One region of the Peribacillus sp. NPDC097295 genome, then DNA from elsewhere that is predicted to be linked to it. Evidence: predicted binding sites of a transcription regulator. Region 1 holds the regulator's gene; the other holds the start of a gene.

Region 1 (12,510 bases):
CCCTCTCGAGAAGTTAGTCGTGGCCGGACGGGGCACACATATATGTCCGTCCTGTCAGCAGAATAAGTAGTCATTTATAAAAACACATCGGATGGGCTCCTTCCATATACTAGGGTAGCAATAAGATGGGAAGGAGCAATCATTCCGATGTGGCTACAAATCATTTTCCTTGCTTTTGCAGTGAGTATTGACGGTTTTGGTGTAGGTATGACTTTTGGTATGCGAAAGATGAAAATACCCTTGAAATCAATTGCAGTGGTATCTGTCTGTTCGGCAATGAGTTTAGGGATGGCGATGGTCATCGGTGAATTCATCAGTCAGCTTATCTCTGTCGGGGCGGCTGAAAAAACAGGGGGCATTATTCTCGTTCTTTTAGGCTCCTGGATGGTGTACCAATATTTTAAGCCTGAAAAAGAAACGAATGACGAGCGATATCATGAAAAGATCATCTTTAACTTTGAAATTAAATCGCTAGGCGTGGCTATCAATATTTTACAAAAACCATTGAATGCCGATTTTGATAAATCAGGTACAATTACTGGAATCGAGGCGCTTGTGCTCGGATTTGCCTTGTCACTCGATGCATTCGGTGCCGGGGTGGGGGCGGCCATGATGGGGATCTCCCCAATCATTCTTGCACTCTGCATAGCCGTGATGAGCTTCATTTTTATCGGGAGCGGACTTCAATTCGGAAAATTACTTTCTAATAATAGAATTGTGCAGCATTTGACCTTTCTTCCAGGCCTATTACTGATTTTAATTGGCTTATTCAAATTATAAATAGACGGGTTAAAGGGGGAGCTTATGGGACAAATCATTGGAATCACTGGAGGAATTGCCAGTGGGAAAAGTAGTGTCAGCCAATATATAAAGGAATTGGGTTTCCAGGTAGTGGACGCGGATGTGGCTTCTCGTGCTGTCGTGGAACCTGGTGAAGATGCCTATCTACAAGTGGTGAAGGCTTTCGGTGAAGATCTTTTATGTCCTGATGGTAGTATTGACCGGACAAAATTAGGCTCGATTATATTTCATGATCAAGAAAAAAGACTGCTTTTAAATAGTATCGTACATCCTGCTGTGAGGAATTGGATGCGAGTGGAGACGGAAAAGGCCCTTGCAACAGGAGTAGAAACCGTATTTATGGACATTCCGCTCCTGTTCGAAAGCAAGCTGACGTTTATGGTGGAAAAAACACTCTTGATATATGTAGACGAATCGGTTCAATTGGAGCGGTTAATGAATCGGAATGTATTAACCAAATCGGATGCATTAGCAAGGATCCGTTCGCAAATGCCTCTGAAGGACAAAAAAGCACTCGCGGATGCCATTGTCGATAATAATGGGGATATAGAAGAAACGAAAAAGCAGGTTGAAGAAGTACTTAAGAAATGGAACATCTTATAAAATATAATAGGAAAAGGAGGAACTCTTTAAGGGTTTTTCCTTTTTTTTCTGAAAAAAGAACAAATCCGCTTTTTTTGTTAACACATTTAGAGTTAAATGTGTTATACTAATTACATATGAAGGGTAATAAGTATAACTTTAATATACTCAGGAGGGTCCGATAAATGAATTCAAGAATAGCGATTAACGGATTTGGAAGAATTGGAAGAATGGTTTTCCGTAAGGCAATATTGGATGAAAGTCTGGACATCGTTGCCATTAATGCAAGCTATCCCGCTGAAACATTAGCTCATTTATTGAAGTATGATACCATTCATGGGAAGTTTGACGGTATAATCATTGCCGAAGATGATTCTCTTGTCGTGAATGGGCGACGCGTACAACTGATTAATAATCGCGATCCAAAGTTATTGCCTTGGAAAGAGATGGATATAGATATTGTAATTGAAGCCACGGGCAAATTCAATGATCGATCTAAAGCAGCCATGCATTTAGAAGCAGGAGCAAAAAGGGTCATTCTTTCCGCGCCGGGTAAAAATGAAGACGTTACCATTGTGATGGGCGTTAATCAGGAAGCGCTAGAAATCGACAAGCATTTTGTTATTTCGAACGCATCTTGTACGACTAATTGCCTTGGACCGGTTGCGAAAGTGCTCGAGCAAAAATTTGGTATAGACAACGGCTTGATGACGACCATTCATTCTTATACGAATGATCAGAATAACATTGATAACCCGCATAAAGATTTAAGACGTGCTCGCGCTGCTGCTGAAAGCATCATTCCTACGACTACAGGTGCGGCTAAGGCTCTTTCGTTGGTGTTGCCTCAATTAAAAGGTAAACTTCATGGTATGGCCATTCGTGTACCAACGCCGAATGTTTCTTTAGTCGATCTTGTTGTGGACTTAAACCGTGATGTAACTATTGATGAAGTGAATCAGGCTTTCATTGACGCATCAGAAAATGAACTAAAAGGAATTATGGAATATACAACAGAACCGCTTGTTTCAAGTGATTTTAAAACTAATCCGCACTCTGCGATCATCGACGGCCTGTCGACCATGATGATTGGTGATAGAAAAGTGAAAATTCTTGCTTGGTATGATAATGAGTGGGGATATTCCAACCGTGTAGTCGATCTTGTCAAATTAGTGGCTTCTGAGTTGAGTAAGGTATCAGAAGTTCAGATGTCAGCGAAATAGAAAAAGTTTCAGGGCCCGTTACCTTTGACGGGCTGTTTTTTTTGGGAGGATTAGACTAATCCAGAACATAGCTTTGGTGTCCTGATAAGGGATAAAAGTATGAGTGAATAGGATATCTCACTAACAATTAATGATTAATTTACCAAAAATGCTAAATGCAGTTGCAAAAGAAAACCATACATTATATACTATAAATCGTGAACTTCTTAATAAAGAGAGTTTGCATAATGGCTACTTAAAGGGTTAGGACCTCTTTGGACTAACTTTCCCCCGTGGTAGTTATTAAGGATTTTGAATTTTTAATCACGGTTAAGGGGGAAACATAATATGGAATCAGCTTACACAATGGAAACTATGGGTAGACATGTCATTTCCGAACTATGGGGTTGTGACTTTGAAAAACTGAACAATATTGATTTAATTGAAAGAATCTTCGTGGATGCTGCACTGAAATCGGGTGCTGAGGTACGCGAAGTGGCGTTCCATAAGTTTGCTCCACAAGGAGTGAGCGGGGTGGTCATCATTTCTGAATCACATCTAACCATTCATAGCTTTCCAGAACATGGGTATGCCAGCATTGACGTCTATACGTGTGGCAACTTAGATCCAAATATCGCTGCTGATTATATTGCAGAGGCTTTGAATGCACAAACGCGAGAAAACATCGAACTTCCACGTGGACTTGGTCCCGTACAAATGAAAAAAACCAAAATGAGCGTACTATAATAACGAATTAACAGAGATGCCATAGATGCATCTCTTTTTTGATGCAATGGAATGGTTTTTCTTCCCGTATGTGAAGCTCAACTAGCGGACATTACGGGGGAAGTGAAACATGCTTGCTACTGGAAGTTTTACTTTTTACTTGTACTGGTTGTCCCTTTTATATAAGATTAAGATTAAATAGTATTCCTTAGGTAAGTTTGATTAGGAGTATCACTTAAAATACGGAGCTGGTAATGATGAAATGTCCATCATGTCAATATAATGGAACTAGGGTGCTCGATTCCAGGCCGGTCGACGAAAGTAAATCGATTCGACGTCGACGAGAATGCGAGGCATGCAGTTTTCGATTCACGACATTTGAAAAGGTCGAGGAAACACCGCTGATCGTCGTGAAAAAGGGTGGAACACGGGAAGAGTTCAGCCGTGACAAAATCCTGCGCGGACTCATCAGGGCTTGTGAAAAACGTCCTGTTCCCTTAAAGGAACTAGAGCAAATCACAAGTTATGTTGAAAAGGAACTGCGCAATCAAGGAATTTCGGAAGTGAAAAGTGACAGTGTCGGTGAAATGGTGATGGACCAACTGGCTGAAGTTGATGAAGTTGCCTATGTGAGATTTGCCTCCGTATACCGACAATTTAAAGATATAAATGTTTTTATCGATGAATTGAAAGATTTAATAAATAAAGAAAGAAAGTAGAGCTGAAGATTTACTTTGGCTCTTTTTTAACTATATCTTTTGAAAGGTTTGAAGGAAGATGTCCATGCATTGGCAGGAACTGCTCCCCGCGGATTCATATTTGGTTTCCTCTGCGGGGCTGCTTCATGATTATGATCGGAAAATACTGACACGACTGTACCAGCCTCTTATAGGACCGATCTGTATTAGCCTATACATGACGTTATGGAGTGAGATGGAAGAGAATCGGCTTTGGTCGGAGGCTTCCTCACATTATCAATTAATGAATACGATCGGCCTTAAATTAAGCGATATCTACGAAGCAAGGCTTTTGCTTGAAGGAATCGGATTACTGAATGTGTATAAGAAATCAAAAGGGGATACAAAGGAATTCATTTATGAACTAAATCCACCTTTAACACCCCGGCAGTTTTTCACTGATGGAATGCTGAATATATACTTATATAAAAAGATTGGCAAGGTCCAGTTCAATCGGCTAAAAAGATTCTTTTGTGTGGACACTATCGCAACAGATGAATTTGAACATGCGACCAAATCCTTCGCTGAGGTGTTTTCATCGGACCATCTAGATTCATTGTATGTGACGGATGAAGCGAAAAACGAATGGAATCCATTGCCTGAACAGCGATTCGTCGACCAATTTGACGGAGTTGAGCCATCTGGGTTCGACGGGCTGTTTGACTTTGACCTGATGTTCGCAGGCATGAAGAACTCCATTGTGCCCAAAAAGGCTTTTACGCCCAAAATAAAAAATACGATTGCCAAACTTGCCTTTCTATACGGGATCAACCCACTTGAGATGCAAAAACTAGTGATGGATGCAGTAACGTTGGACGATGAGATTGATGAGGAGTTACTGCGAAAAGCGGCAAGGGACTGGTACCAAATTGAACGCCAGGCCGATATGCCTTCCTTGGTTAATCGTGTACAGCCAATACGGGAACGTACGCAAAAAGAGGAACCTAAAACTCAGGAGCAAGAGTTGATACGGCATTTGGAGACTACTTCACCACGAGATCGACTCATGCAGTTATCCGGAGGAGCGGAGCCGACAGGCGGTGATTTAAAAGTGGTCGAGGGTGTGATGATCAATCAAAAGCTGAATCCTGGAGTGGTGAATGTTTTAATTGAATACGTTATGCTTAAAACAGACATGAAATTCACGAAGGGTTATGTGGAAAAACTGGCTGGTCATTGGGCTCGCTTGAAGGTCTCTACTGTCATAGAAGCGATGGAACTAGCCAAAAATGAACACCGGAAATATCAAGAGTGGGCACAAGGAAGTAAAAATGTTGCAAAAGGTGGCCGGAAAAAATCGATAAGAGAAGAAGTGATTCCGGACTGGCTTGAGCAGAATGAAGATAAACAAGAACAGGAAGCAGAGCAACCTGAACTGAATGAACAAAAACGTGAGCTACAAGAGAAATGGAAGCAGTGGAAAGCTGGAGGTGAAATGAACGATGGAAAAGATTAATAAATCGCTTAGTAAGCTGGCCAATACGGGTGACTTTCAGCAGCGCTATGAACAGTTGAAGCAGGAGATATTCGAAAATGAACAGGTGCGTCTGTTTTTGAATGCCAATAGCTCAACAGTCACAGAAGAAATGATTGATAAGAATTTAGGGAAGCTTTATGAATTTATTTCTCAAAGCAACAAGTGTGATAAATGTCCAAGCTTGGATGGATGCATCAATATGATGCATGGGTATTATCCAAAGCTGGTTGTTCAAGGGAAGGCTCTTAATTTGAATTATGAGATCTGTCCAAGGAAATTGGCGGAGGATGAAAAGCGGAAACGGGAAAAACTCATCCGCAGTCTTTATGTTCCTAAGGACATTTTGAAAGCGACCATTGATGATTTCTCACATACAGACGATGAAAATAAACGACTAGGCGTTTTAGGCAAAGCGATGTCGTTCATCATGGAATATGAGCCTGGTAAACGGCAAAAGGGTTTGTATATTTACGGGAAATTTGGCGTTGGTAAAACGTATTTATTGGGTGCGATTGCCAATGAACTCGCGCAAAGGCAAATATCCTCGATGATCGTCTATGTACCTGATTATCTGCGGGAGCTTAAGGGTTCGATTGGTGATAATACCGTCAATGAAAAGATAGAGATGGTCAAAACGGCGCCCGTGCTCATGCTCGATGATATTGGAGCAGAATCGATGACTAGTTGGGGACGCGATGAAGTCTTAGGTCCGATCCTCCAATTTAGAATGCTAGAAAACTTACCGACGTTCTTTACATCTAACTTCGATTTGAAAGGTCTTGAGAACCACTTGACCTATTCCCAACGTGGGGAGAAGGAAGAAGTGAAAGCAGCGAGGGTATTGGAAAGAATTCAATATTTGGCAGAGCCCGTCAGGCTTGATGGAATGAATCGCAGAAGATAAGGAAAAGTGGTCTCTAAAAAGAGGCCGCTTTTTTTTGCTCATTGCCCGCATCCTACTTCTAAAAAAGCCTTTATTCCCATATACATGAAAAAAGTAAAGCAAGGGGGAAGGGGGGATGTCGTAGTGCAAATATCGTTTCAAAATGATTCGGAAGCTTTAAAACTTTTGAAACTCATTTCTGTCCATCCTTTCGGGGCAGAATTTGAACCATATATTGAATTGTTCCCACAACAAGGTCTCCTTGTTGATATGACCGAGTTAGAAGATGAGAAATGGCTGACGCTGCTTAGTGAAGTATTCCATTCCTTTTTGATTGAAGAAAAAACGCTTCCTGTTCTTAAACAAATCATCATCAGCAAATTTTTCTACAGAGAACAAGAAGAAATCGATGCGATAATCGAAATTGCTTTATCCATCATCGATGGGGATAACTCCAAAGGTAGGGGTGATTTATTTTGTAAGGAAAAGCAATCGATCAAAGATGGTCTTAAGAGTATAGTGGCAGGAAAGGTTTCCTTTTCATTTGATTCTTTTACTACCTTTCGGTTAAGGTCTTTTCGACATGCATTGGAAAAGTATGCGGGTCTTGCTATTGATGAATACAAGCTCGAACAGGATTATCAAAATTTCATTGCGATGCTGCGGGATCGCCTACATGAACAGGAATCGAAATTATCAAGGCTTCACCTTGTCTATCGTGATGGTGTTCAGTTCTATGATCATGAGCTTGGTCGGCTTGATCGCCGAAAACTCACTAGCATGATTGACAGGAAATTGTTAGCCGATAGTTCATTCTTTCTCGACACGGTCATTTTGGCACCGCTTCTGTCAATCGCTCCGACTAGCTTATATATCTATACCGATAACAAGGAAGAGGGTCTGATACAAACGATGACACGAATCTTCGAAGAAAGGGCAACGGTCCTGCCACTTTCGGCATTTCGGCAGGCGACTGAATGATTTTTTGGGAATAATGGGTAAAACTTAAATTTAACCTTGATTTTCAATGCATAACGAATTATAATTTCCTACATACTATTAAAACAAAAGTTATGATGAGGACACGGGTATTCTAGTTGCCAATTTTCAGAGAGGGAAGCCATTAGGCTGTAAGCTTCCTATTAGCATGGAACACTTACCACCTTTAAACTTCGGTTCGGAAAGCATTTTTGCGATTATGAACTGACGGGAAGCTGCCGTTACCAAGTTACAAGTGTCATTTTGCCGTGAAAAGCAGAATGGAACGAGGGTGGAACCGCGGGTTAATGATAATTACTAAGCTCGTCCCTGTTTTATACAGGGGCGGGCTTTTTTGTGTTTTAATCCATTCATTTGCCTGAGTCCCTCTTAATGCTTGATATGGATGGTTTTTAAAAAAGAAGGAGTGAAACTACAATGTCAGAACAACTGAAAATATCTTTTCCTGATGGAGCGGTTAAGGAGTTTGCTAAAGGCACAACAACTGAAGACATCGCTGCATCCATCAGCCCAGGACTAAGAAAGAAATCCATTGCAGGTAAATTCAATGGTGAACTATATGATTTGAAACGTCCAATCGAAGAAGACGGTACGATCGAAATCGTTACTCAAGATGCTGCGGAAGCGCTTGAGGTCCTTCGCCACAGTACCGCACATTTAATGGCACAAGCAATCAAACGCCTTTATAAAAATGCTAAATTCGGTGTCGGTCCAGTCATCGAAGGCGGCTTTTATTACGACATCGACCTGGAGGAATCGTTGACTCCTGATGACCTTTCTGCGATTGAAAAAGAAATGAAGAAAATCGTCAATGAAAACCTGGAGATTTCACGTATCGAAGTAAGCCGTGATGAAGCCATTTCACGTTTCAAAGAGATTGGTGACGAATATAAATTGGAATTGATCGATGCGATTCCAGCTGAGCAACAAGTAACCATTTATGAACAAGGCGAGTTTTTTGACCTTTGCCGAGGCATTCATGTACCATCCACTGGTAAGATTAAGGAATTCAAGCTGTTAAGCATTGCAGGCGCATATTGGAGAGGCGACAGCAAGAACAAAATGCTACAACGTATTTATGGTACGGCTTTCTTCAAAAAAGAAGACCTGGCTGATCATCTACGTTTCTTGGAAGAAGCAAAAGAGCGTGATCACCGTAAAATCGGTAAAGAATTGGACCTGTTCATGACTTCGCAAAAAGTCGGCCAAGGTTTGCCTATGTGGTTGCCAAAGGGTGCAACAATCCGTCGTACGATTGAGCGTTATATTGTGGACAAGGAAGAACGTCTAGGGTATGACCACGTGTATACACCAGTAATGGGTAGCGTAGATCTTTATAAAACATCCGGACACTGGGATCATTATCAAGACGGGATGTTCCCGGCGATGGACATGGATAATGAACAGCTTGTTCTTCGTCCGATGAACTGTCCTCACCATATGATGGTATATAAAAACAGCATTCACAGTTACCGTGAACTTCCAATTAGGATTGCTGAACTTGGCATGATGCACCGTTATGAAATGTCAGGGGCATTGTCTGGTCTGCAACGTGTACGCGGCATGACTTTGAATGATGCACACATATTCGTCCGTCCGGATCAAATCAAAGACGAATTAAAACGTGTCGTGAATCTGATTTTGGAAGTTTATAAAGATTTCGATATCAAGGATTATTCATTCCGTTTATCTTACCGTGATCCAAACAATACTGAAAAATACTTCGATGATGATGCAATGTGGGAAAAAGCGCAAAGCATGTTAAAAGGTGCTATGGACGAGCTTGGCCTTGATTACTTTGAAGCGGAAGACGAAGCGGCATTTTATGGTCCGAAACTGGATGTTCAAGTGCGTACGGCTTTAGGGAAAGATGAAACGTTATCCACTGTTCAGCTTGATTTCTTGCTTCCTGAACGTTTCGACTTAAACTATGTCGGTGAAGATGGCAAACATCATCGTCCGGTCGTTATCCACCGTGGTGTAGTTTCCACAATGGAACGATTTGTCGCTTACTTGATCGAAGAATACAAAGGAGCATTCCCTACTTGGTTGGCTCCGATTCAAGCACAAGTGATTCCTGTCTCACCTGAAGTGCATCTTGAATATGCAAAAGAAATCCAAGATAAATTGAAGGCAGCAGGCATCCGTGTTAATTTGGACACTCGTGATGAGAAAATCGGATACAAAATCCGTGAAGCACAAATGCAGAAAATCCCTTACATGCTTGTCGTTGGAGATAATGAAGTCAACGAAGGCAGTGTGAACGTCCGTAAATACGGCGAACAAAAATCAGAAACGGTTTCTTTCGAAGATTTCGTTTCAGCGATTAAAGCAGAAGTAAGTCGTTAACAAAAAAAGGGAGGCACATATAGTTGTGTCTCCCTTTTAATTAAGGCATGATATATATATATAACGATCTGACACATAAGAATAAGGAGTGGCAACATGAAGAAGAAATTTTCCTTTTTGTTTGGACCGGCCTTTCTGTTAGTCATCATTTTACTGATGTTCGATGATTACCGGCAATATGCGATTTTTCCAGTTCTGTTATTTTGGATAGCGCTATTTTCATGGGATGCAATCGAGAAAAAGAAGAAGGCGAAAGAACGAACCTGACATCCAATCCACGTTAGGGAATGTTCATTCCGAAGAGGCAATCCCAGATATTTTTAATGGTCGTTCTCGTGGGAATAGTATTTATTGAAAATACTTTTAAAAAATGTATTGTCAAATCTCCTAATGTTTGATAAGATTAACTCTGTTGTGAAAAACGAACGAATTAAAACGAATTAAGTATTTGACAAGTCATCAGTGTTTATGATATATTTCTAAAGTGAATTGAATACGGTTTGAGGAAAGAAGAGGCACCCGCTTCTCACCTGGTTGACGCAAGCAATGCAGTTAACAGGTCATGATTTGATTATTTGGATCTTTCTAAATTAGTCTATCAGTGTGGGTGCTGCATGCATCCACACTTTTTTTATTTTATTATATCCTGTAAGCGAGTTGTGAGCGTGACCTAATTGATTCAAACGTTCGTATTCGCCAATATCTTTGGAGGTGGCTAACTATTAGTAAAGACGCGATGGTAAACGAGGGCATCCGAGCCCGTGAAGTTCGTCTTATTGACCAAAACGGAGAACAACTTGGAATTAAAACGAAATTCGAGGCAATGGAAATAGCCGCTCGTGTAAATCTTGATCTAGTTTTAGTTGCTGCAAATGCAAAGCCTCCGGTAGCCCGGATTATGGACTACGGAAAACACCGCTTCGAGCAGCAAAAGAAAGACAAGGAAGCTCGTAAGAATCAAAAGGTCATCAGTCTGAAAGAGGTTCGTTTGAGCCCGACGATTGAAGAACATGATTTCAATACGAAACTTCGCAACGGAATCAAATTCCTTGAAAAAGGCGATAAAGTAAAAGCTTCTATCCGATTCAAAGGTCGTGCTATCACGCATAAGGAAATCGGTCAACGCGTATTGGTTCGTTTTGCGGATGCATGTAAAGAAGTGGCTACAATCGAGCAACATCCAAAAATGGATGGACGCAGCATGTTCATTATTTTAGCACCAAAAGCCGAAAAGTAATTATTAAGTATTTTGTAATGAGGAGGAATACCTTATGCCTAAAATGAAAACTCACCGCGGTTCAGCTAAACGTTTCAAAAAAACTGGATCCGGTAAACTTAAGCGTTCTAACGCTTACACAAGCCATTTATTTGCTAACAAATCTACTAAGCAAAAGCGTAAGCTTCGCAAAGCTAGCCTTGTAAGCAAAGGTGACTTCAAACGTATTCGTCATATGTTAGATAACATTAAATAAGTTCGATTTATCGAGTTAAATAGGAGGGAAATAACATGCCACGTGTAAAAGGCGGTACTGTTACTCGCAAACGTCGTAAAAAGGTTATAAAATTAGCTAAAGGTTACTATGGCTCGAAACATATTCTTTTCAAAGTAGCTAACCAACAAGTAATGAAGTCAGGAAACTATGCTTTCCGTGACCGTCGTCAGAAAAAACGTGATTTCCGCAAACTTTGGATCACTCGTATCAACGCAGCTGCTCGCATCAACGGACTATCTTATAGCCGTTTAATGCATGGCTTAAAGCTAGCTGGTATCGAAGTGAACCGTAAGATGCTTGCTGATCTTGCTGTAGCTGACGAACAAGCTTTTGCTCAATTAGCAACTGCTGCTAAACAACAATTAGACAAATAAGTCTGACTGATATAAGCCGCTCTCTTTTTTAAGAGGGCGGCTTTTTATATGTAAGGAGGGAAAGAAGATGGAAGCGATATGGTTCGTTCTTGCCTATTTCATCATGGTCAACATCATCGGGTTTGTGCTGATGGGCATCGATAAGAAGAAGGCACGTAAGGGGGAATACCGGATCAGCGAAAAGACACTCTGGACCTGGGCCATCCTGGGCGGGGGAACGGGAGCATTCATGGGGATGCGTCATTTCCGCCATAAAACGAAGCACTTCACTTTTAAATGGGGGCTACCTGCTTTAATGGTTATCCAGATTGTGCTATTATTCACCAACATCATTCGTTAGTCATATGTTACTGAAATTGCGTATATGCTTGTAGAAGCAGCAAGAATTAGCTGGAGGGAGAACATGGATGAAAAACTGACACTTTTAATGGGTTACGTTCAATCCGGCAGTGTGTTTGCACCATTAATCTTCATCACTTTCCATTTGTTACGACAGTTTTTATTCATACCTGTGATAGTCGTTTGCATATCAGGGGGCATTTTATTCGGGGCAGCTTTTGGAACCATCTACTCCATCATCGGTCTGACCCTTGCGAATATGATTTTTTATTTCGTCATCGAAAAGTTTCCTAAAATGCAGGAAAAACTGTTTCGCCTTAAAAATAAGCTATTCGGAAATCGGAAACTTAACAGCCGTCAAATTGCGGTATTGCGGCTCATTCCGTTCATCCATTACTATTTATTATCCCTCTGTCTTTTGGAATCCAATAAAGGATTAAAGAACTACTTTTATTTATCCTTCATGACAAATATCCCCGTTGCTTTCGTCTATACGGTTTTCGGCCATTATATTGCGGATTTCAGCCCGACACTCATCATCATCATTT
Region 2 (12,510 bases), on a different contig from region 1:
CGGGCATTAAAGATGAACACGAGGCTGTACGCACAAAAGCGGGCTTATTCGATGTATCGCATATGGGAGAGATTGAGGTGAAAGGTACTGAGAGCCTTGTCTTTTTACAAAAGATGCTGACAAATGATGTATCCAAGCTGAAACAGGGGGGAGCATTATACACGGCCATGTGTTATGAAAATGGAGGGACGGTTGACGATCTTATCGTCTATCAAAAAGCGGAAGACGACTATCTGCTCGTGGTCAATGCAGCCAATATCGAAAAAGACTTTAATTGGCTTCAGGCTAATGGTATGGATGGTGTCAAGATTCATGATGTTTCAAACGATTATGCGCAACTCGCTCTGCAAGGTCCTCAAGCGGAGAAAGTATTGCAGAAGATTACCGACCAAACTGATTTGAGCACGATTGGCTTTTTTAAATTTAAAGAAGACGTCCATATTCATAATATATCCACGATGGTTTCACGTACAGGATATACGGGTGAAGATGGGTTCGAGATATACTGCCGGAGTGAAGATGGTCCTGCCCTTTGGAGAGCAATTTTGGAAGCTGGTAAAGAAGAAGGAATACAACCGATTGGATTGGGGGCCCGTGATACCCTCCGGTTTGAAGCAAAACTACCGTTATATGGGCAGGAACTTTCACCGGATATCACTCCTATTGAAGCCGGTATTGGCTTTGCTGTTAAAACGGAGAAGGAATCAGACTTTTTTGGGAAATCTGTGCTTCTTGAACAAAAGGATAAAGGGGCAACACGTAAGCTTGTCGGACTCGAGATGATCGAACGTGGCATACCACGGCATGGCTATAAAGTATACAGCGGGGACAAAGTCATTGGGGAAGTGACGACAGGGACTCAGTCGCCAACATTGAAAAAAAATGTAGGATTGGTGCTTATCGATAAGAATCATTCAGATCTTGGCACCGAAGTCGAAGTCGAAATACGTTCAAAAAGAGTGAAAGCTATTATTATCCAAACGCCTTTTTATAAAAAAAGAGGAAAGTAGAAGGGAATGGTCCATAAGATGAAACATCGTTACTTACCGATGACAGAGCAGGATAAACAGGAGATGTTGGAAGTTATAGGAGTCAATGCTGTAGATGACCTTTTCAGTGATATACCGGAAAATGTTCGCTTTCAAGGTGAATATGACATAAAACCAGCCAAATCGGAACCAGCTTTAATGAAAGAATTATCGAAACTAGCATCCCGAAATGCGGATCTTAAAAACTATGCATCCTTCCTTGGGGCGGGTGTGTATGACCATTATTCACCTGTCATTGTCGATCACGTCCTATCCCGTTCGGAATTTTATACGGCCTATACCCCTTATCAGCCGGAAATTTCTCAAGGGGAGCTTCAGGCCATTTTTGAATATCAAACGATGATCAGTGAATTGACGGGAATGGATGTTGCCAACTCCTCGATGTATGACGGCGGAACAGCATTAGCTGAAGCAGCCATGCTTGCCGCCGGTCAAACACGCCGGAAAAAAATTCTCATATCAGCGACGGTACATCCAGAATCAAGAGAAGTAGTGAAAACATATGCCAAAGGTCAACGTGTTGAGGTCATCGAGATCCCTCATACAAATGGTGTCACGGACTTGGCTGCTTTAAAGGATCTGGCTATGGATGATATTGCAGGAGTGATTATACAGTACCCGAACTTCTTCGGCCGCATCGAACCGTTGAAGGAGATGGAAGAGCTCATACATAATGTAAAGTCCATGTTCATCGTGTCCAGCAATCCACTTGCACTTGGTGCTTTGACCCCACCAGGCAAACTCGGTGCTGATATCGTGACAGGTGATGCCCAGCCATTCGGCATTCCGGCCGCTTTTGGTGGGCCTCATTGCGGATATTTTGCGGTCACGAAGAAATTGCTTCGTAAAGTCCCGGGCCGTCTAGTCGGACAGACGGTGGATGAAGATGGAAAACGGGGATTTGTACTGACGCTTCAAGCACGTGAGCAACATATACGTCGTGACAAGGCGACATCCAATATATGTTCCAATCAGGCATTGAATGCATTAGCAGCCTCTGTAGCGATGACGGCACTAGGGAAAAAGGGCGTCAAAGAAATGGCCGTACAAAATATTCAAAAAGCCCATTATGCAAAAAAAGCGCTACAGGAACAAGGAATAGAAGTTGTATTTGAAGGACCCTCCTTTAATGAATTTGTCATTAAGCTTTCCCTTCCTTTCAAAGATGTCAATAAAAACCTCTTTGAAAAAGGAATGATTGGCGGCTTTGATTTAGGATCGGCTTATCCAGAGTTGCTAAATCATATGTTAGTGGCGGTTACAGAACTTAGAACAAAAGAAGAAATCGATGAATTTGCGCAGGAACTGGGGGATCAACTATGAATAACCAAGACCAATCACTCATTTTTGAAATCAGTACATCCGGTCGAATCGGATATAGCCTTCCGGAAATGGATGTAGCGAGCGTTCCACTTGAGGAAATCATTCCGGCCGATTATATACGTGAAGAAGAAGCTGAGCTCCCGGAAGTTTCAGAGCTGGATATCATGCGTCATTATACCGCTCTATCAAAGCGGAATCATGGTGTGGACTCTGGGTTCTATCCGCTCGGTTCCTGCACGATGAAGTATAATCCGAAAATTAATGAAAATGTAGCACGGTTTAATGGTTTTTCCCATATCCATCCCTACCAAGATCCATCGACCGTTCAAGGTGCTCTTGGGTTATTATTCGATCTGCAGGAACATTTAATTGAAATTACCGGAATGGACCAAGTGACTTTACAACCCGCTGCGGGTGCCCATGGTGAATGGACGGGTCTAATGATGATAAGGGCTTTCCATGAAGCGAATGGGGATTTTAATCGGACGAAAGTCATCGTTCCCGACTCGGCTCATGGAACGAATCCGGCATCGGCCACGGTTGCCGGGCTGGAAACAATAACCGTGAAATCCAATGAATTCGGGCTCGTGGACCTTGAAGACTTGAAGCGAGTCTTGGGACCGGATACGGCAGCGTTAATGTTGACAAATCCGAATACGTTAGGCTTATTCGAAGAGAATATTCTTGAAATGGCACAGCTTGTTCATGAGGCTGGTGGAAAATTATATTATGATGGAGCTAACCTGAATGCCGTTCTATCCAAAGTCAGACCAGGAGATATGGGATTTGACGTAGTTCATTTAAATCTCCATAAAACATTCACTGGCCCTCATGGAGGCGGAGGACCGGGATCCGGTCCGGTAGGGGTAAAGGCGGATCTGATTCCCTATTTGCCTAAACCGCTTGTGGTTCAAGAGGGCGATCAATATGTTCTTGATTATGACCGCCCGCAATCCATTGGAAGGGTCAAACCCTTTTATGGAAACTTCGGCATCAATGTGAGGGCTTATACGTATATAAGGTCAATGGGACCGGATGGCCTTAAGGCCGTTACGGAGAATGCAGTCATCAATGCAAATTATATGATGCGGAGGTTGGAGCCTTATTTCGATTTGCCGTATGACCGTCATTGTAAGCATGAATTTGTACTGAGTGGACGCAGGCAAAAGCTGTTGGGTGTTCGCACATTGGATATCGCCAAACGGTTACTGGATTTTGGGTATCACCCACCAACCATTTACTTTCCGTTGAATGTGGAAGAGGGAATGATGATCGAACCGACTGAAACGGAGTCTAAGGAAACGTTGGACGCTTTTATTGATGCAATGATACAAATAGCCAAGGAAGCTGAAGAAACCCCTGAAATCGTTCAGGAGGCGCCTCATACAACGGTTATTAAACGCCTGGATGAAACATTGGCTGCCAGGAAACCGATTCTTCGTTATCAAGGGTGACGATCCCTATAAAAAAAATCCCTGCCATTTGGCGGGGACTTTTTCGTTTGGACATTCATATGTATCGCGTGGAATAAGACGCTTAATTGATCACCATGCTTCTCATTCCCATACCGAACAGATATGATACGTTCACAAAATGCACTTATTTCTTCGCCTTGATCTTACCAGTCCACATTTTGAAACCGCCTTTTAGATGGAAAAGCTCTCTATAGCCTTTTTTGTATAGCATGGCTGCAGCTCTTCCGCTAATGATCTCACTTTGAGCGTACAAGTATACTGGCTTGTCCTTTCTAATTTCGACCAAGCGGGTCTTCATTTGTGTCATAGGGATATTTCTTGCGCCTAAGATATGACCATTATCAAAATCATTGGGTTCCCGAACGTCGATTAATTGCACTTTTCTGTAGTTAGCAATAAATTCTTCCTGTGTTAAGGTTTTAACGATTTTACGTTGACGGAACCAATTAAAAAGTGAATATGCAACGATGGCTACTATGATGATGATTAGTGTATATAAAATCTCCAAACATAAAAACTCCCTTCTACCTAAACGAATACAGACAATGTCTATTATATAATTGGTTTCACCAATAATCAAAAAAAATTTTCATAAATATTTCAGGCTTTTCTTCCTTTCTTTTTCAGCGTACAAAACTCTGGTAAACTACTACTTGTGAGTTTTTATTAGAGGGTCTATTGAGCCTACGGGAAAAGAGGGGTAAGTGTGTCAAAAGAAAAATGGGGATTCATTGATTCAGGTGATTGTTCGGCTGCTTATAATATGGCAATGGATGAAGCGCTCCTAAACTGGCAGAGTAATGGAGAGATTCCACCCATTATCCGATTTTACGGGTGGAAACCAGCTACATTGTCAATTGGGTATTTTCAAAAGGCAGAAGCTGAAATCGATCTAACGGAAGTTAAAAGGCAAGGGTTAGGTTTCGTCCGCAGACCCACAGGAGGACGGGCTGTTTTGCATGAACATGAATTAACCTATAGTGTAATCGTCCCAGAGTCCTATCCGGGAATGCCGAATACAGTTACAGAAGCATATCGAGTTATTTCTGAAGGAATATTAAGGGGGTTTAGAAATCTTGGATTGGCTGCTTATTTTTCTGTGCCCGAAACCGAACAGGAAAAAGCGGTGTTGAAATCACCAAAGTCCTCAGTCTGTTTCGATGCTCCAAGCTGGTATGAACTAGTCGTTGAGGGAAAAAAAGTTGCTGGCAGTGCACAAACGAGGCAAAAAGGTGTTATCCTTCAACATGGAGCCATCTTACTTGAACTTGATGAGGATAAGTTATTTAGTGTATTCAAGTTCTCCGATGAGCGGGTAAAAGAAAAAATGAAGAATAATCTAAAGAACAAAGCAGTGGCAATCAATGACCTTGCCGGTAGAAAAATATCAATCCTCGAAGCAAAACAAGCCTTTGAAAAAGGATTTGCTGAAGGCCTGTCGATTGAATTGGAACCATTTGAACTGAATGGAGAGCAATTACGGGAAGTGAAGGACATTGCCAAAAATAAATACGAAAGCGATGACTGGAATTTTATGAGGTAGAAAAAGCAGGAGAATGGTAATCGATAATAAATAAGTGTTTTCAGATTTGTGTGAACAAGTTTGCTTTTCCTTTAACGTCGGGGCTTTGAAAGAGGTGTTCAAAAAGCAAGGTTGAAATTCATTGAAATCTGTCGAAAATATATTCTAAATCTACATTTTCCTCCCTTTTGCTAACTCAGTTAATTGATTTATCGTTTGACAAAATCAAATAATAATCAAAGTGAACACAATATATAGTGGTTTAAATATTTACTTAAATACTACATGTTGAATTTTGAGTTTCGCTATGATAAATTTAATGTAACTTGTTAAGCGAAACGGACATGTAGACTACATATTGATTTTTGCAACAAGAACGGATCTTGAAACATGTAAAGGAGAGGGAATTATGTCGGTTGTAATTAAAGAAGCTTTAAAGGTTGATTTAGAAAGGTTGAATAAAGATATATCTTTATTTCCCCAAGTTCATCCTGTAACGGCTGATATGAAAATGATGCATAAAGGCGTGTCCCGTCTAGTTATGCTTGACCGCTATTCTTTTAAGGATACTGAAAAAATCACACTCTCTGCTGGCGATTTTGTAGTATTGACAATTAAAGAGGATCCAAAATTCCCTGCACGTGGACTTGGCTATATCGTTGAAATTGATTGGGAGTCGAAAAAGGCGAAGGTTTTAGTGGACGATGAGTTCCGCGGAGTGCTAGATAATCCGGAAGAAGTAGAAACGGGAATTATTAATCGGCCGCTTGATATCATCGAAAAGCCGCTTGAAATATATTACGAACAAATTGCCAAGCGTAATGCAACGGGATTGGCTTCAGTGGAAACGACTGAAGAAAAGAGAACGGAATGGTTCCATAAATTTTATGAAGAACTGAAGGACCTTAATTTTGTGCCGGCCGGCCGTGTTTTATATGGTGCTGGTTCCAACACGGATGTTACGTATTTTAATTGCTATGTTATGCCGTTCGTTCCAGATTCACGCGAAGGGATTTCTGAACATAGGAAGCAAGTCATGGAAATCATGAGCCGTGGAGGCGGAGTTGGTACGAATGGTTCGACACTGCGCCCAAGGAATACCCTGGCGAAAGGGGTTAATGGGAAGTCTTCAGGATCTGTTTCATGGCTTGATGATATAGCGAAATTGACTCATTTGGTTGAACAGGGTGGTAGTCGACGTGGTGCCCAAATGATCATGCTTACTGATTGGCACCCTGATATTGCTGAGTTCATAATTTCTAAAATGCAAAATCCAAGGATTCTTCGTTACCTAATGGAGAACACAAAAGATGAAACCATAAAAAAATATGCATCGGATAAATTGAAATTCATACCGCATACGGAACAGGAAATGGCTATGTATCAAGGAATCATCAATTATAAGGAGATTCCAGGCCTAGGTGGATTCAATGAGAAAATCATTAGGGAAGCTGAGGAGAAAGTTCGTATAGGCGGAACATATAGTGTCCATAATCCGGACTTCTTGACAGGTGCCAATATTTCAATCTGTTTAACGAAAGAATTCATGGAAGCTGTAGAAAAAGACGGTGAATATGAATTGCGTTTCCCGGATGTCGAAAGCTATGACGCGGAAGAAATGGCGATCTATAATGAAGAATGGCATAATGTGGGGGATGTGCGCGAATGGGAGAAAATGGGCCATAAAGTCCGTGTCTACCGTAAAATCCGTGCTAAAGAGCTTTGGAACCTAATTAATATATGTGCGACTTATTCTGCGGAGCCTGGGATATTCTTCATTGATAACGCCAATGAGATGACGAATGCAAAAGCTTACGGACAGCAAGTGGTAGCCACGAACCCGTGTGGCGAACAGCCGCTCGCTCCATTCTCGGTTTGTAATCTGGCTGCGGTCAACCTAGCTAAAATGGCCGATAAAGACAATAAAACCGTTAACTTCGAAAAACTTAAAAGGACGGTTGAAGTCGGCGTGCGGATGCAGGATAACGTCATTGATGCAACTCCTTACTTCTTAGAGGAAAACAAAAAACAGGCACTCGGAGAGAGACGGGTTGGACTAGGTGTCATGGGTCTCCATGATTTGCTAATCTACTGTGAAACCGAGTATGGATCAGAAGAAGGAAAGATCCTGGTGGACAAGGTGTTTGAAACGATTGCGACGTCAGCCTACAATGCGTCAGTGGAACTTGCAAAAGAAAAAGGCAGTTTCCCATTCCTAACGGGTTCAACGGACAAAGAGACGACTGAGCTTAGAACACGTTTCACAAATACTGGATTTATGAAAAAGATGCCTGAAGATATCCGTAAAGGTATCGCGGAACACGGCATACGCAACTCGCACTTATTGACCGTTGCTCCAACTGGAAGCACAGGAACGATGGTTGGCGTTTCAACTGGTCTTGAACCTTATTTCTCCTTCACGTATTTCCGTAGTGGACGTTTAGGGAAATTCATTGAAGTCAAAGCAGACATTGTTCAGGAATACTTGGATCGTCATCCCGAGGCGGACCCGGAGAATCTTCCTAAGTGGTTCATTTCGGCAATGGAACTGGCTCCGGAAGCCCATGCAGATGTTCAGTGCATCATTCAACGTTGGATTGATAGCTCGATCAGTAAAACGGTTAACGCGCCAAAAGGATATACTGTTGAGCAAGTCCAAAAAGTATACGAACGTTTATACAAGGGCGGTGCAAAAGGCGGTACGGTTTATGTAGATGGCAGCCGTGACAGCCAGGTACTGACGCTGAAAGCAGAAGAGAATCAAATGGAACAGCAACTTGAAATGGTTGGCTTAACAGATGTGGTAGAAAAGAAAAAAGTCGTTTTGGTCGATACGATCAATGAATTGCGTTCGACTAATGTTACGATTGGATCAGAAGTAGGTAACACGTGTCCAGTTTGCCGTAAAGGTGAAGTTCAAGAGATGGGCGGATGTAATACGTGTACTAACTGCGGTGCGCAGTTGAAATGCGGGCTTTAAACGGTAATGATCTATAAAATGTAGCTTTGAAATAAAGTCGCGATATTTTTAAAAAAATCACGATATGTATAAAAAAGTTGCGAAGAAATACCTCTTTAGATAATTTATCTAAAGGGGTATTTTTTTCATGTCTAAAAGAACTAGAACATCTAAAACCGACAAATGGATTAAAGAAGGTCATGGATCTGTGATAGATCCAGATTATAAACCATGATTGAATATAAAAGATGTTGAAAAATTAAGGGAATCTTGTGCTATAGAGTGGATAAATGTGAAGCTCGAAAAAAATAAAATTCTTAAAATAGGCTACCAAGAAGGGTAGTCTTTTTTGTTATAGTGCTAAAGGATACGATCTAGTTCAAGATAAAGTGAATTAGACAGTATATTGACTTATAGGTAGAATATGATACGCTTATTTTAGACAGTATAATGTCTAAAATGGAGGCTAATATGGATATTTACAGAGAACTTTTTTTAATGCAGCAAACTTACGCTACTTTGTTTTCTCTTGCAAATAAAATTCAGGTAAAGGGTGATAAATCCTTAGAGATTTTAACATCTAGACAACATATGGCAATGGTGGCAATTGCCCATTTACCTGAAGATGATACAACATTGAACAATATAGCTAGAAAACTAGGAACCACGAAACAGAGTGTGAAACAGTTAATTACAATCATGGAAAATAAGGGATTTGTTAATGTGGTTCCCAGTAAGAAAGATAAACGTGCAGTAAATGTGAAAATTACTAAAGTAGGGAAAATGGTGTTGCTTAATGTTGCAGAAAAGGGAATCTTCTTTTTGGAAGAACTTTTTAAAAACTTATCAACTGAAGAATTAGAAACAATGTGGGACCTTTTAAAGAAACTTTATAGATTTGACGGTGAAGAACAAGACGGTTTTGAAGAAGAGGGCACCTTGAAATTGGATGAAGATACCAATGAATTACAATGGAGCATTATGAAGGAGTTTGAAAGACGAAGAATTCAAGCAATTAACGGGTAAATAAAGTCTGAGACAAACATCAGATAGGCAAATTTATTTTGAAGAATGTAAATCAATCTCCTGAAATACTTTTAAAAAGAAGAAGAGGGGAGAACAACCCAATGTTTGAAATCAGTGATGAAACATTACGATTCAGCAAAAAAATATCATTATGAAATCGGCTCTATTACAAAGACTTTTACTGCTTCTTTTTTATCAAAATATGTAATTGAACGCAAGCTGTCAATTAACGATTCCATACAAAAATATATAGAAGGCATTAAAGAACACGAGTACTATCCAACATTGCTCCGTCTTGCTACTCACACTTCCGGATATTCAGCAACACTGCCATTAAATAAACACGAATATTTTAACCTAATGTTAGGTTTGATTAGTGGCAATAGTGATATGAATAAGAATAATCCGTTAAATATGGATTTTAACAAAATGAAAATACTAATCGAAAAAAATAAATTGCAAAAAGTAGATTATTCATGGAAATATTCAAATTTCGGCATGTCATTAATTGGGTATGTATTGGGGACTGTATCAGGCAAGGGGTATTGGAACGATATGAATGACTTTATTCATTTTGAACTTGGACTAAGCGATACATATTTAGGAACATCAAACAATAATTTATGCGGTTATGACAGAAAAAATAACGATTGTGGTAACTAGAAATGGAACAAAAAAATCTTATATCAGCTGCGGGTGCAATAAGTTCAACTGCTGATGATTTACTAGAATATGCAAAAATGAATATTTATGAAGGGAAACCATATTTCTCTCTTTGCCATAAAAACCATGGAAATGGAAAGAAGAAGTATGATATGGGGCTTGGATGGTGGCTTTTAAAGAAAAACAATAATGTTATTTTGCATGGCGGTGGAACAGGCTGCTTTAGCTCATTTTTAGGGATGGATAAGGAAAAGAAAGTTGCCTCCGTAGTTCTGGCCAATTATAGGTTAGGTAGAAATGACGAGGAAAAAATAGGAAACTCCTTATTAAAAAGTCTACAGAAATCCAATGGTATATAAAAATTGCCAAACCAAACATGGTAGCTTCAACAAATTTTAGGATGCCATTTCTTAGTTATTCTATTAAAGGGCGCAATTGTGGAAGGTTACAGGTAGAAAATGATCAAAACCTTTTTATAAAAGTTGTACATACTTCACAATGGATTTTGTTTTTATAAAGAAAAATGTAGGTATGAAAGTGGTTTTGGCCAAACTTTATATTAAAGCCACAATTAAGTCGTTAAGGCAAACAGCTTTCCTTGACGGCTTTTTTTATTTTTCCTTTTACTGTATCTGATACCAGATTTTAAAGATGATTCCGCGAAGGATTTTCTGTTTTATGGATAGACTATTCATTATCAACTTTAATGAGGTGCATGAATGGAAAACCAGGAAACTAATAAGAAGGTAAGCGTGTGGTGTATTGTAAGTATGGCTTCTATTCCACTCGTGATGACACTGGGGAATTCTATGCTTATACCCGTACTGCCTGTTTTTGAAGAGAAGGTGAACATATCATCTTTCCAATCGAGTATGATCATCACGAGTTATTCGGTTGCTTCCATTTTTCTTATTCCGGTAGCTGGTTATCTGTCCGACCGTATTGGAAGGAAAAAAGTCATCTTACCTAGTTTACTTTTAGCCTTGATTGGTGGGTTGATTGCAGGTTTCGCTTCCTGGAAAATGGATAGTCCATATACCTGGATTATCATTGGGCGGGTCCTTCAAGGTATTGGAGCTTCTGGGGCTACGCCAATTATTCTTCCCTTGGTTGGGGATCTATATAAAGATGATGATGAAAAGACCAGCTCGACGCTTGGCCTTATCGAAACATCGAATACGTTCGGAAAAGTTCTGAGCCCTATTTTAGGCTCCTTGTTTGCTGCTATCCTTTGGTTCCTACCGTTTTTTTCTATTTCTTTTTTTAGCCTGATTTCAATTTTTTTCGTTTTCTTTTTCATCAAAGTTCCAAAAAATGAAGATGAGCCAGTCAAATTCAAGGAATTCTTTAAGAAAACCAAGAAGACATTCAAGAAAGAAGGAAAATGGCTGTCAGTTGTTTTCGTACTTGGTGTTTTTGTGATGCTCCTCCTTTTTGCCGTGCTATTTTTTTTATCAGATAATCTGGAGAAATTGCATCATTTAAAAGGAGTGAAAAAAGGATTCATAATAGCTATCCCTTTATTATTTTTATGTATTTCTTCTTATATAGCCGGGAGGAAAATTAAAGGGAGCATTCCAATAATGAGAAAAATCATTTTGGCCAGCTTAATTATGATGTCTGCAAGCATTGCCTTTGTAGGCTATACAAAGAACAAACTCGTAATTTTGCTAATAGTCGTTAGTGTGTTGGGAATTGCAATTGGAGCACTTCTTCCGACATTGGATGCTTTGATTACTGAAAATATCGAAAAGGAACAACGAGGAACCATCTCGTCTTTTTATAGCGCCGCCAGATTTATCGGTGTAGCTGCAGGACCCCCGCTTATGTCCGTTCTAATGAAAAATCATTTGAATATGAGTTATATCATTTCTGCGGCGATGGGTGTTATCTTGCTATTCCTTGTGTTTAAAATCATTAATGAAAAAACACTTAAACCAGAAGAGAAGGCCGAATCCTAATGAGTCGGTCTTCTCTTTCTTTTTTAGTTATTCTCTATTTGCTGGCCGATTTCTTTTTCAGCCAACTCAAGATTTGCGCTTCTTAAAGCAGAGTATTTATCGACAGAGTCTCCAGGAATGCGCTGCGAAGATGGATTTTCGTTATCTGTGACAGTCATTTCTTCGTTTTCGGTCTTTTTTTTGAATGAATCATGTTCCTCTTTCATCATGGGCCCCCTTTCTATAATTTACCAATTTAATTTAATCATGAGGATAATGGAAAAAGCTAAAACTATCCTTATATATAGATTGTCTAGTTTAAATAAAACTATGACCTGAAATGGTCACGGAATGGAGACGGATATGAAACCATTTATCCCACAGCTTGTATATATCGAACCAAGGGCGCTTGATTACCCGCTTGGAAGAGAATTAAAACAGAAGTTCGAGGATTTGGGCATCGAGATACGTGAAACGACTTCACATAATCAAATTCGGGACTTGCCTGGAGAAAACGACTTTCAAAAGTATCGCGTAGCAAAGTCCACACTTG

What was found. Region 1 encodes NrdR, which represses ribonucleotide reductase genes. Its sites were predicted from a motif close to AACACNATATATNGTGTT; they were not measured.
Region 2: ACIQXN_RS10170 (vitamin B12-dependent ribonucleotide reductase) is a predicted target of NrdR. The motif match lies at 5,614-5,631, and genes of this name have one in related genera.

The regions. Positions count from the first base shown of each region.
Region 1 covers NZ_JBIWCW010000001.1:164,243-176,752, reverse strand. The annotation lists gene mutM (DNA-formamidopyrimidine glycosylase) at 1-70, shown strand, start outside; gene ytaF (sporulation membrane protein YtaF) at 148-780, shown strand; gene coaE (dephospho-CoA kinase) at 805-1,404, shown strand; gene ACIQXN_RS00845 (glyceraldehyde-3-phosphate dehydrogenase) at 1,569-2,606, shown strand; gene speD (adenosylmethionine decarboxylase) at 2,952-3,332, shown strand; gene nrdR (transcriptional regulator NrdR) at 3,569-4,030, shown strand; gene ACIQXN_RS00830 (replication initiation and membrane attachment family protein) at 4,095-5,504, shown strand; gene dnaI (primosomal protein DnaI) at 5,491-6,429, shown strand; gene ytxC (sporulation protein YtxC) at 6,553-7,389, shown strand; gene thrS (threonine--tRNA ligase) at 7,825-9,756, shown strand; gene ACIQXN_RS00810 (hypothetical protein) at 9,853-10,023, shown strand; ribosomal protein L20 leader region at 10,258-10,394, shown strand; gene infC (translation initiation factor IF-3) at 10,493-10,993, shown strand; gene rpmI (50S ribosomal protein L35) at 11,028-11,228, shown strand; gene rplT (50S ribosomal protein L20) at 11,264-11,623, shown strand; gene ACIQXN_RS00790 (DUF1294 domain-containing protein) at 11,691-11,963, shown strand; gene ACIQXN_RS00785 (TVP38/TMEM64 family protein) at 12,027-12,510, shown strand, end outside.
Region 2 covers NZ_JBIWCW010000004.1:311,862-324,371, reverse strand. The annotation lists gene gcvT (glycine cleavage system aminomethyltransferase GcvT) at 1-1,010, shown strand, start outside; gene gcvPA (aminomethyl-transferring glycine dehydrogenase subunit GcvPA) at 1,029-2,372, shown strand; gene gcvPB (aminomethyl-transferring glycine dehydrogenase subunit GcvPB) at 2,369-3,826, shown strand; gene ACIQXN_RS10180 (rhodanese-like domain-containing protein) at 3,972-4,355, opposite strand; gene ACIQXN_RS10175 (lipoate--protein ligase family protein) at 4,554-5,390, shown strand; gene ACIQXN_RS10170 (vitamin B12-dependent ribonucleotide reductase) at 5,779-8,349, shown strand; gene ACIQXN_RS10165 (MarR family winged helix-turn-helix transcriptional regulator) at 8,800-9,354, shown strand; gene ACIQXN_RS10160 (serine hydrolase) at 9,469-10,017, shown strand; gene ACIQXN_RS10155 (serine hydrolase) at 10,020-10,376, shown strand; gene ACIQXN_RS10150 (MFS transporter) at 10,737-11,978, shown strand; gene ACIQXN_RS10145 (hypothetical protein) at 12,002-12,184, opposite strand; gene splB (spore photoproduct lyase) at 12,321-12,510, shown strand, end outside.